4 regions of the Aliiroseovarius sp. xm-d-517 genome follow, and region 2 is predicted to be linked to each of the others. Evidence: riboswitches for the same ligand, from Rfam matches in the RefSeq annotation. Region 2 holds a riboswitch; each other region holds the start of a gene.
The links. A riboswitch is a leader RNA that binds a small molecule or an ion and turns the genes downstream of it on or off. The one in region 2 is predicted to bind cobalamin.
Positions count from the first base shown of each region.

Region 1: it holds a riboswitch for cobalamin, as region 2 does, so the genes downstream of both, XMD517_RS15460 (DUF4198 domain-containing protein) here and cobW (cobalamin biosynthesis protein CobW) in region 2, are expected to answer to the same signal.
Region 3: it holds a riboswitch for cobalamin, as region 2 does, so the genes downstream of both, bluB (5,6-dimethylbenzimidazole synthase) here and cobW (cobalamin biosynthesis protein CobW) in region 2, are expected to answer to the same signal.
Region 4: it holds a riboswitch for cobalamin, as region 2 does, so the genes downstream of both, XMD517_RS00120 (DUF1636 family protein) here and cobW (cobalamin biosynthesis protein CobW) in region 2, are expected to answer to the same signal.

Region 1 is NZ_WBXT01000002.1:69,535-71,731, reverse strand. Features, by position in the region: gene pssA (CDP-diacylglycerol--serine O-phosphatidyltransferase) at 1-366, shown strand, start outside; cobalamin riboswitch at 563-787, shown strand; gene XMD517_RS15460 (DUF4198 domain-containing protein) at 937-1,734, shown strand; gene cbiM (cobalt transporter CbiM) at 1,772-2,197, shown strand, end outside.
Region 2 is NZ_WBXT01000001.1:1,810,431-1,812,627, reverse strand. Features, by position in the region: gene smc (chromosome segregation protein SMC) at 1-803, opposite strand, end outside; cobalamin riboswitch at 1,016-1,233, shown strand; gene cobW (cobalamin biosynthesis protein CobW) at 1,272-2,197, shown strand, end outside.
Region 3 is NZ_WBXT01000001.1:2,924,627-2,926,823, reverse strand. Features, by position in the region: gene XMD517_RS13970 (cytochrome c) at 66-674, shown strand; cobalamin riboswitch at 773-977, shown strand; gene bluB (5,6-dimethylbenzimidazole synthase) at 1,025-1,819, shown strand; gene XMD517_RS13960 (DUF4375 domain-containing protein) at 2,057-2,197, shown strand, end outside.
Region 4 is NZ_WBXT01000001.1:22,510-24,706, forward strand. Features, by position in the region: gene XMD517_RS00110 (endonuclease/exonuclease/phosphatase family protein) at 1-304, shown strand, start outside; gene XMD517_RS00115 (hypothetical protein) at 351-764, shown strand; gene XMD517_RS00120 (DUF1636 family protein) at 792-1,223, opposite strand; cobalamin riboswitch at 1,315-1,527, opposite strand; gene XMD517_RS00125 (Ppx/GppA family phosphatase) at 1,663-2,197, opposite strand, start outside.

The DNA of each region.
Region 1 (2,197 bases), on a different contig from region 2:
AATGTGGGCAACAAATCCGAACAGGGCGGCAGCTCGGCGCATTTCGTGGGGGTGCCCGCGCCTGCGGGTGCGCTTCTGGCCTTGGTGCCGATCTATCTGGACCGGGTGTTTGTGCAGTCGGGCCCTCTGCCGGATGGGATCACGGTGCTGTACCTGATGCTGGTGGCGTTCCTGCTGATCAGCCGCATTCCGACCCCGTCGTTCAAAACCACGCGGGTACATCGGGAGCATGTGAAATACGTGCTGGTCGCTGTGGGCGTGTTCGGGGCGGCCTTTGTAACCTATATCTGGTTGACGCTCCTGCTGTGCAGTGTGGCCTATCTGGTTCTGGTGGCCCTCGGGGCGCTGCGGATGCTGCGCCACTGACAATCGCCGTGTCCAGAGGCTGTGTCCTGAGCCAGATGATTCGCCGCGGATCTGCGCTGTTGCCTTTGGGGTCGCTTTTCTTCACCTTCCGAATTCGTTTGAATTCAGCGGCTTGCGTAAATGCGCGACCGACTGTCGCCGGATTGCGACCTGTGGAAAGCGGCGCTGCGCCTTGACATCCGGGGCCTTGATCTGACATTCAGACCCTGTGATCGGTTCCGCGCGAGCAGAGGCTCCGCGGTAGCAATAGGGAATACGGTGAGGTGTAGCCAACAGGCGCCAATTCCGTGACTGCCCCCGCAACTGTGAGCGGTGAGCGACGCTGAACATGCCACTGGGAAGCCGCCGAAAGGCGCCTCGGGAAGGCCAGCCAAGCTTTGACCCGCGAGTCAGGAGACCTGCCGGACACTGGGCCAGGGAGACCTTGCCCATTTCCAACCGGACGCCGGGGTGAGCGTCTGGCCCGGCGGTCCCAGAATGAAAACCGGACCCACCGTGCCAACTCCCCGTTGTTCATTCCTGCTTGCAGGGCGCGCGAAAGACGTGTCCGCACTGTCGAATGAGGACGATATGAAAACGACCTTTCTGGCCAAAGCACTGGCCATTTCCCTTCCCGCATTGCTGCCGGTCACGGCCTTTGCGCATTTCCAGCTGAACTATACCAAGGATGCGTTGATCGAACGTCCGGGGGACGTGCCGATGGGGCTGATCTTCTGGCACCCGATGGAGAACGGGCACGCCATGGATATGGGCCAGCCGCAGGAATTTTTCATGGTGCATAATGGCGAAAAGACCGACCTGATGGATCGTCTGGAGCCTGCGACCTTCAAAGGGGCCTCGAACGAGGCCGCCGCCTACCGGGCCAGCGTGCCGGTCAAACGCTCGGGCGATTACGTGGTGGTGACGGTGCCCGCCCCCTATTATGAGCAAAGCGAAGACATCTATATCCAGCAGATCGCCAAGGTTGTTCTGAACCGCAACACGCTGCCCACCGACTGGGATCAGCCGGTGGGTCTGCCGACCGAGATCCTGCCGCTCAACAAGCCGTATAACGTGATCACCGGCTCGACCTTCTCGGGGCAGGTCCTGTCCGAAGGGAAGCCCGTTGCCGGCGCCGAGATCGAAATCGAATATATGGCGGCCGAACCGGATCTGGAGCGGTTCGCGACCTCCGGCAGCACCGTTCAGCCAATGGCCGGAGGGTCCATCGTTGCGCTGACCGATGCCAATGGCGTCTTTACCTTCGGCATTCCGAAAGCTGGCTATTGGGGGTTTGCGGCCCTTGGAACCGGGCCCGAGACGGAACATGAAGGCAAGGAGCTGAGCCAGGATGCCGTGTTGTGGATCCGGGCGGAGGATCTGAAATGACACGCGCACTCCGCAGTCAAAAAGGGGAGGGGGCAGGATGCATATCGTAGATGGCGCCCTGTCCAACCCGGTGGTGATTGGCGGGGCGGTCCTGGCCATTGGCGGGCTTGCCATGGGCCTGAAGGATCTCACCCTTGAACGTATCCCCGCGGCGGGTGTGTTATCGGCGAGCTTCTTTGTGGCCTCGCTGATCCATGTGCCGATCGGGCCCAGTTCGGTCCATTTGATCCTGAACGGGCTGGCCGGGCTTGTGCTGGGCTGGGCCGCCTTTCCGGCCCTGTTTGTCGGGCTGTTGCTGCAGGCGGTGTTCTTTGGGTTTGGCGGTCTGACCGTACTGGGGGTGAATGCGGTGAATATCGCGCTGCCTGCGGTGCTGGTCGGGCTGGCGTTTCGGCCGCTTGTGGCGCGGGGCTCGCCGCGTCAGGGCGCGATCTGGGGCGGCATCGGCGGGGGCATGGCCATT
Region 2 (2,197 bases):
GCCTTGCGGGCGTAGAGTTCTGCCTGACCGGCCTGTTTCACCCGCTCGGTCAGGATCTCTTCCGCCTCGTGACGGGCCAGGTCGGCCTCTTTCCAGCGCCGATACAAAAGCAGCCCCTCGGCGCGGCGCAGGTCATCGCCAATGGTGCGGTACCGCTGGGCCTGTCGGGCCTGTCGGGCCAGCTGCGCCAGCTGAGAGGCGAGCTGTTCAAGCACGTCCTCGACACGGGCGAGGTTTGTTTCAGTGCCCTTGAGCTTCAACTCGGCTTCGTGGCGGCGCTGGTAGAGACCTGAAATGCCGGCGGCCTCTTCCAGGATGCGGCGGCGTGCCTTGGGTTTGGCGTTGATCAGTTCGGAAATCTGCCCCTGCCGCACCAGGGCAGGTGAGTGGGCGCCGGTGGAGGCGTCTGCAAACAGCATCTGCACGTCCCGCGCACGGACATCCTTGCCGTTGACCTTGTAGGCGGATCCGGCATCGCGGGTGATGCGCCGGATGATTTCCAGATTGTCACTATCGTTGAACCCGGAGGGCGCAAGCCGTTCGGAATTGTCGAGTTGCAGTGAGACCTCGGCGAAGTTGCGCGCAGGCCGCGTGGCAGCCCCGGCAAAGATCACATCTTCCATCCCGCCGCCACGCATCGCGGTGGGGCGGTTTTCCCCCATCACCCAGCGCAGGGCCTCAAGCAGGTTTGATTTGCCGCAGCCATTTGGCCCCACCACGCCGGTCAGCCCGTCCGCAATCACCAGATCGGTCGGGTCAACAAAGCTTTTAAAGCCGTTCAGACGTAGTTTTGAAAACCGCAAGCGGCCTGCCTCAAATTGATTCTCGGGTGAAGTGAGTGTTCGTGTGCGGCGGGGGTCTGTCAACGGGTCCCACCTAAAACGGGCCAAAATCTGGTCGGGAAGGGAGAGTTATCCACAAGATATTGGTTTTCCTTTGTCCGGGCGCGCCCCCTTTCTGCCGTTTGCAGTCCCGCTGCGGTCGCAATCCTTCTTGACGAAAACTGCTCTTGCACGGCAGAACGGGCGGATATGGTTTCCCGGCGCATACCGATGTTCCGGGGAGAAGAGGGAATGTCGTGCGGGCGACCCAAGTCGGGGTCCAAATCGACAGCCGCCCCCGCGACTGTAGGCGGAGCGCAGGCGTTGATATGCCACTGGTGGGAACGCTGGGAAGGTGACGCCATGCCGAGATCCGCAAGCCAGGAGACCTGCCATATGCGACTTTTCATGTCCCGTCGGGGAGGACGGGCAACAGAGTAGAGACAAAAGATGCTGACCAAAATTCCCGCCACTGTTGTGACCGGTTTCCTGGGCGCAGGGAAAACCACCCTGATCCGCCATATGCTCGACAATGCGGGTGGCAAACGCATTGCGCTGATTATCAACGAGTTTGGTGATCTGGGCGTCGATGGCGACATCCTCAAGGGGTGCGGAGACGAGACCTGCACCGAAGACGATATCATGGAGCTGTCGAACGGGTGCATCTGCTGCACGGTGGCCGAAGATTTCATCCCGACGCTGGAGAAACTGTTGGACCGTGAAACCCCGCCGGACCACATCGTGATCGAAACTTCGGGGCTGGCCCTGCCCCAACCCCTGGTGCGCGCGTTCCAGTGGCCGGAAATCTCTACCCGCGTGACGGTGGACGGTGTTGTGACCGTTGTGGATGGCAAGGCGGTGTCGGACGGGCAGTTTGCATCCAACCTTGATGCGGTCGAAGCGCAGCGCAAGATGGATGACAACCTGGATCACGAGACGCCGTTGTCAGAGCTGTTCAAGGATCAGGTGACCTGCGCCGACATGATCGTCGTGAACAAGTCCGACCTGCTGGGGGATGCCGAGGCTGACGCGCTGGTTGGCAAACTGGCCGCCGAAAGCCGCGATGGGGTGCAGGTTGTGCGCTCGATCATGGGGGCGTTGCCGGTTGAGGTGCTGCTGGGGCAGGGTATGGGGGCCGAAGATGACATGGACGCCCGCCTGTCGCTGCACGAGAAAGGCCATCATCATCACGACCACGATCATGATCATGATCACGAGGATGACCACCACCATGATGATCACCATCATCACCACGACCATGACCATGATGCGTTCGAAAGCTTTGTCGTGACCCGTGGCGAAGTGGCGGATCCCAAGGCCTTTGCCGAGAAGGTCGCCGATGTGATCCGGTCGAACAACATCCTGCGACTGAAGGG
Region 3 (2,197 bases), 1.1 Mb from region 2:
GTCCGGGCGCTATGTTTGCATCACCCCGCGCCGCCTGCGCGCAAAACCTGCCAACAGGAGCCACCATGCGTCTGATGCCTTTCCTCTTGACCGCGTTCACGCTCGCCACATCGCCACTCTGGGCCGAGGACACCACGGATATCACCGAGCTGCGCAATGATGTCTGTTCGCATTGCCATGGTGCAGAGGGTGAGGCGTCGAGCCGGATGTATCCGCGCCTCGCCGCGCAGAACCGCGACTATATCGAGAAACAGCTGCGCAATTTCCGCGACGGCACGCGGGAAAGCGACATCATGAACGGCATGGCCGAAAACCTGTCAGATGCGCAGATCACGGCACTGGCGCAATATTACTCGGCGCAGCCGCCGCTCAAACACCGGGTGCGCTCGTCGAAACAGGCGCTGGAGGCGGTGGGCTATTACATCTATCACGAGGGCAATGAGTATACCAAAATCCCGCCCTGCGCCGATTGCCACGGGGAATTTGCAGCAGGCGATGCCTCCCTGCCACGGCTGGCCGGCCAGCACCGCCATTACGTGGTGGAACAGCTGATGGCGTTTGAGGATCGCTCGCGCACAAATGACAGCGCGATCATGCATTCGGTGGCCAAGAACCTGACCGAGCTGGAGATCAACGCGGTTGCGCTTTATGTCAGTGGTCTGGTCGAGGAGTGATCCGCCGCCACGGCGTTTTCGCGGCACATCTGGTCGAAAAACGGATTGCCTGCGGAGCGCGGGCTTCCTACAACTGACCCGCCGGGGTGGCCCCGGCACACATCATTTTCAGGTGCTGCTGATGCGGCCGACCGCGCAAGGGGTTGGCGACTGAAGCGGAGAATCGGGAAGGCAGTGCAACCCTGCCACGTGCCCAACGCTGTAAAGGGGACTGGCCGCAACGATCCACTGGAGCTTGCTCTGGGAAGGACGCGGTCGGGAGGAACCTGAGTCAGAAGACCGGCCTGAAAATCATACTGCGCCGTGTGGACAACGGGGCAAGGGCATCCATCAAGGGGAATGATATGGATATGGCCAACCCACAAACATCTTTTGACAATTGTTTTGACACGGCAGAGCGCGAGGCGCTTTACAAGACCATCTTTACCCGGCGCGATGTGCGCGGACAGTTCCGCCCCGATCCGATCCCGGATGACGTGCTGACCCGCGTGCTGATGGCCGCGCATTACGCGCCTTCGGTGGGGTTCATGCAGCCTTGGAATTTTGTCGTGATCCGTGAGGACGACACCAAGCGCAAGGTCCATGATTTGTTCGAAACCGCCCATGGGGAAGCGGCAGAGATGTTCGAAGGCGCCAACCGCGACACCTATCGCTGGTTGAAACTGGAAGGGATCCTGGAAAGCCCGGTCAATATCTGCATCACCTGCGACAAGGACCGCGCCGGGCCTGTGGTGATCGGGCGCACCCATGAACCGGTTATGGATGTCTATAGCAGCGTCTGCGCGGTGCAGAACCTGTGGCTGGCAGCGCGCGCCGAAGGGCTGGGGCTTGGCTGGGTCAGTATTCTGGACCACACCCGCCTGCGTGAGGTGCTCAATATTCCCGACCGCGTGGTCCCCGTGGCCTATCTGTGCCTTGGCTATGTGTCACATTTCTTTGACCGGCCCGAGCTGCAATCCGCGGGCTGGCGTCCGCGTCTGCCGCTGGAGGAGCTGGTGAATTTCGAGCGTTTCGGGCAGGGGTCGGAAGATCCCGACGCGGTCGCGCTTCTGGAGCAGATCAGGCAGACCCAGCACAGGCTTGAAGACGGCGGGTATTCAGGGGATTTCGCACAGGCCACCTGTGACGCCTCACCAGAAACCTGACGCTCTGGCTTTGCCCGGAATGCACGCAAACTGTTGAAGTGGCGTCTTTTGGCGCCACTTCATGCCTCAGATCAAATACGCATTGCGGGCGTGTGTTATGCCAAAGGGGGTATTGGTTCCCAAATATCCCCGATTTCTTCGCGGCAGCGTCAGTTTATTTCTACCATCAACACGTCTTGCACGTTAGCATTTCATCTTAATTTTCTAATTCATCACTTCATTTAGGATAGCAATCAGATGTTTCGCTATTTTTCTAAATTCTTCCACCGCAGACACGATATTTTTGTTCCTGCCTCTGTGGTTGCCCAAGATGCAAAGGACTATGCCCTCGTTGGATCAGTGGTCAGCTGGGTAAACGCCGCCCGCAATCGAGGTGCC
Region 4 (2,197 bases), 1.8 Mb from region 2:
GGTGGAAATTGTAATGGGCGAGGGCGATGGCCCCTGCCTGTATGACCCACATGCCGCACGCTTTTTGGCGCGCCCGTCGGCAGCCCGCATCAGCTCTGCCCGGTTTTATATTGCGAGCCAGAAACGATATTTGCAGGCGCTTCTCGACTATATCATGATTTCCGAGGACCTGCGCGGGTTTGACCCGGTCTGGCGCATCTGGCACCCGTTTGACGACCCGCTCTGTTATCGGGCTGAGGCCCTGCGCGAGGCGCTGTTGACTGCCTCGGATCACTTTCCGGTCACGCTGGATATTGATCTTTGACGCTTGCGCACTGGAAATACCGATATCTGCGCCCCATATTTTCCCTATGAAACAGATCCTGAACCCCACCTTGCTGGCAGGGCTTGTTGCCTTGTCCTCCCCGGGGCTGGCTGAAACGGGCCAACCCCAATCCCCCCAGCCGTCTCCTCCGTCGTCCTCCGAGGGGGATCCAAAGCTGGAAGACGGCGCGGAAATGATGTCGCGCGGCTTGCAGATGCTGCTGGACGGGCTGGCGCAGGAAATGTCCCCGATGCGTGACGGGCTGGCCGAGGGCATGGCCGAAAACTGGGCCAGGCAATTGCAGGACGGCTGGCAGGATCTGATGGCGGAAATGGGGGATCTGTCTGCCTATCACCCGCCGGAAGTGCTTCCCAATGGTGACATTATCTTGCGGCGTAAATCGCCACAGCCGCCTGTCCCGCCCGAAGCTGCTGCGCCGGACGGGGGAACGGATCTTTAGGACCCGCACGAAGGCCTGGCCTGACGGTCAGGATAGGGCCGCCCCCCGGCGCATGGCCATGACGCAACCAGGGGTGCGCTTCAGGCCGCTGGGGGAAAGCGGTGTCGTGCCGCGGTTCAATGCCTCGTGATTGTTGCGCGCGTATTCGAGCAGGGCAGAGATGTCCTCACCTTCTTCCACATCCCCGAAAACATGTGTTTCGCTGCGGGTGGCATGATAGGCCACGAGGCAGGTTCGGCCACAGCCCCCCATTTCAGCATGGCCCGAGATTTCAAACCCGTCCTCGATACTGTCGCGTGCGGCGGTGATGGCCTGTTGAAGCTGGACCATCATGGCATGACCTGCGGTGCAAATCTGGCCGGTATGGGGGCAGGGGGTGCAGAGAACAAGCTGCTGCCCCGTCCGGGTCGGTGTGGTTGTTGTGGTCTGTCCCACCGTCTGCATCTGTGTCCGGTACATGACGCCCTCCGCGCGTAAGATGCGGGATGGGGCGGGGGGAAGAGGGGGCATTCTGGCCGCCTGCGATCCTCCTGCCGGGGCACCCCGCCCGGGTTGAGTTTCATCAGATGGCAGGTCTCCTGACTTGCGGGTCGTGGCGGTTCTGATCCTTCCCGGGGCGTGCCCAGTGGTTTTTCAAAACAGCTCGCCGCTTACAGTTGCGGGGGCAGTTGTGGAATTGGCCTATTTGCGACCGCACCACATTCCCTTTTCATCCGGGGCTTTCTGGTCGAAAGATCCGGGAACCATCTGAGAAATGGGTGACGCAGGACGGGGCCGGTGTCAAGCGAGAAGCGCAGGAGGGGAGGGGCATGAACAGGGACAAGAACGGGGGCAGGGGCGCTGCCCCTCGGCCTGGCGGCCTCACCCCGAGGTATTTTCAGCAAGAAAAAGTGAAGGCTCAGCGCAGAGTTTTGACGTTTGAGGTGGCGTCAAGGGCCACACAGAGCGCGTCAAACCTGCTCTCGGCAACCTCGCCGAAAAGATCACGGGCCTCTGCGGCCAGGTGCAAATGCAACTCGCGTTTCTTGGGATACCATTTCAGCTCTGCCTTGTCCTGTGGCCCATCCACCGCGAACATGGCGCCAAAGCGCATGGCCTTGCCCAGAACCTCGGCCCGGATCAGGTCCTTTTCGCCGAGTATTTCAAACAGGTTTTCAAATCGCGATCCCTGGCGGCTGTTTTTATAGCGGTGCAGCAGGGACAGGCCGAGAAACACCCGTTCTTCATGGGTGAGCCCCCCGAGATTGGCGCGGGTGGCGTTGTCGAAACAGACTTCGTGACGATAGTCGGGATGGGCGCGCCAGCTCACATCATGCAGCAGGCAGGCGGCCTTGATCACCCGTTTCTGGTCTGCCCGCGCGGATTTGTAAAGCGGGGTGAGAAAGTCATAGAGGGCTTTGCCAAAGCCAGGAACGCGCGCGTCCTTTTGTTCG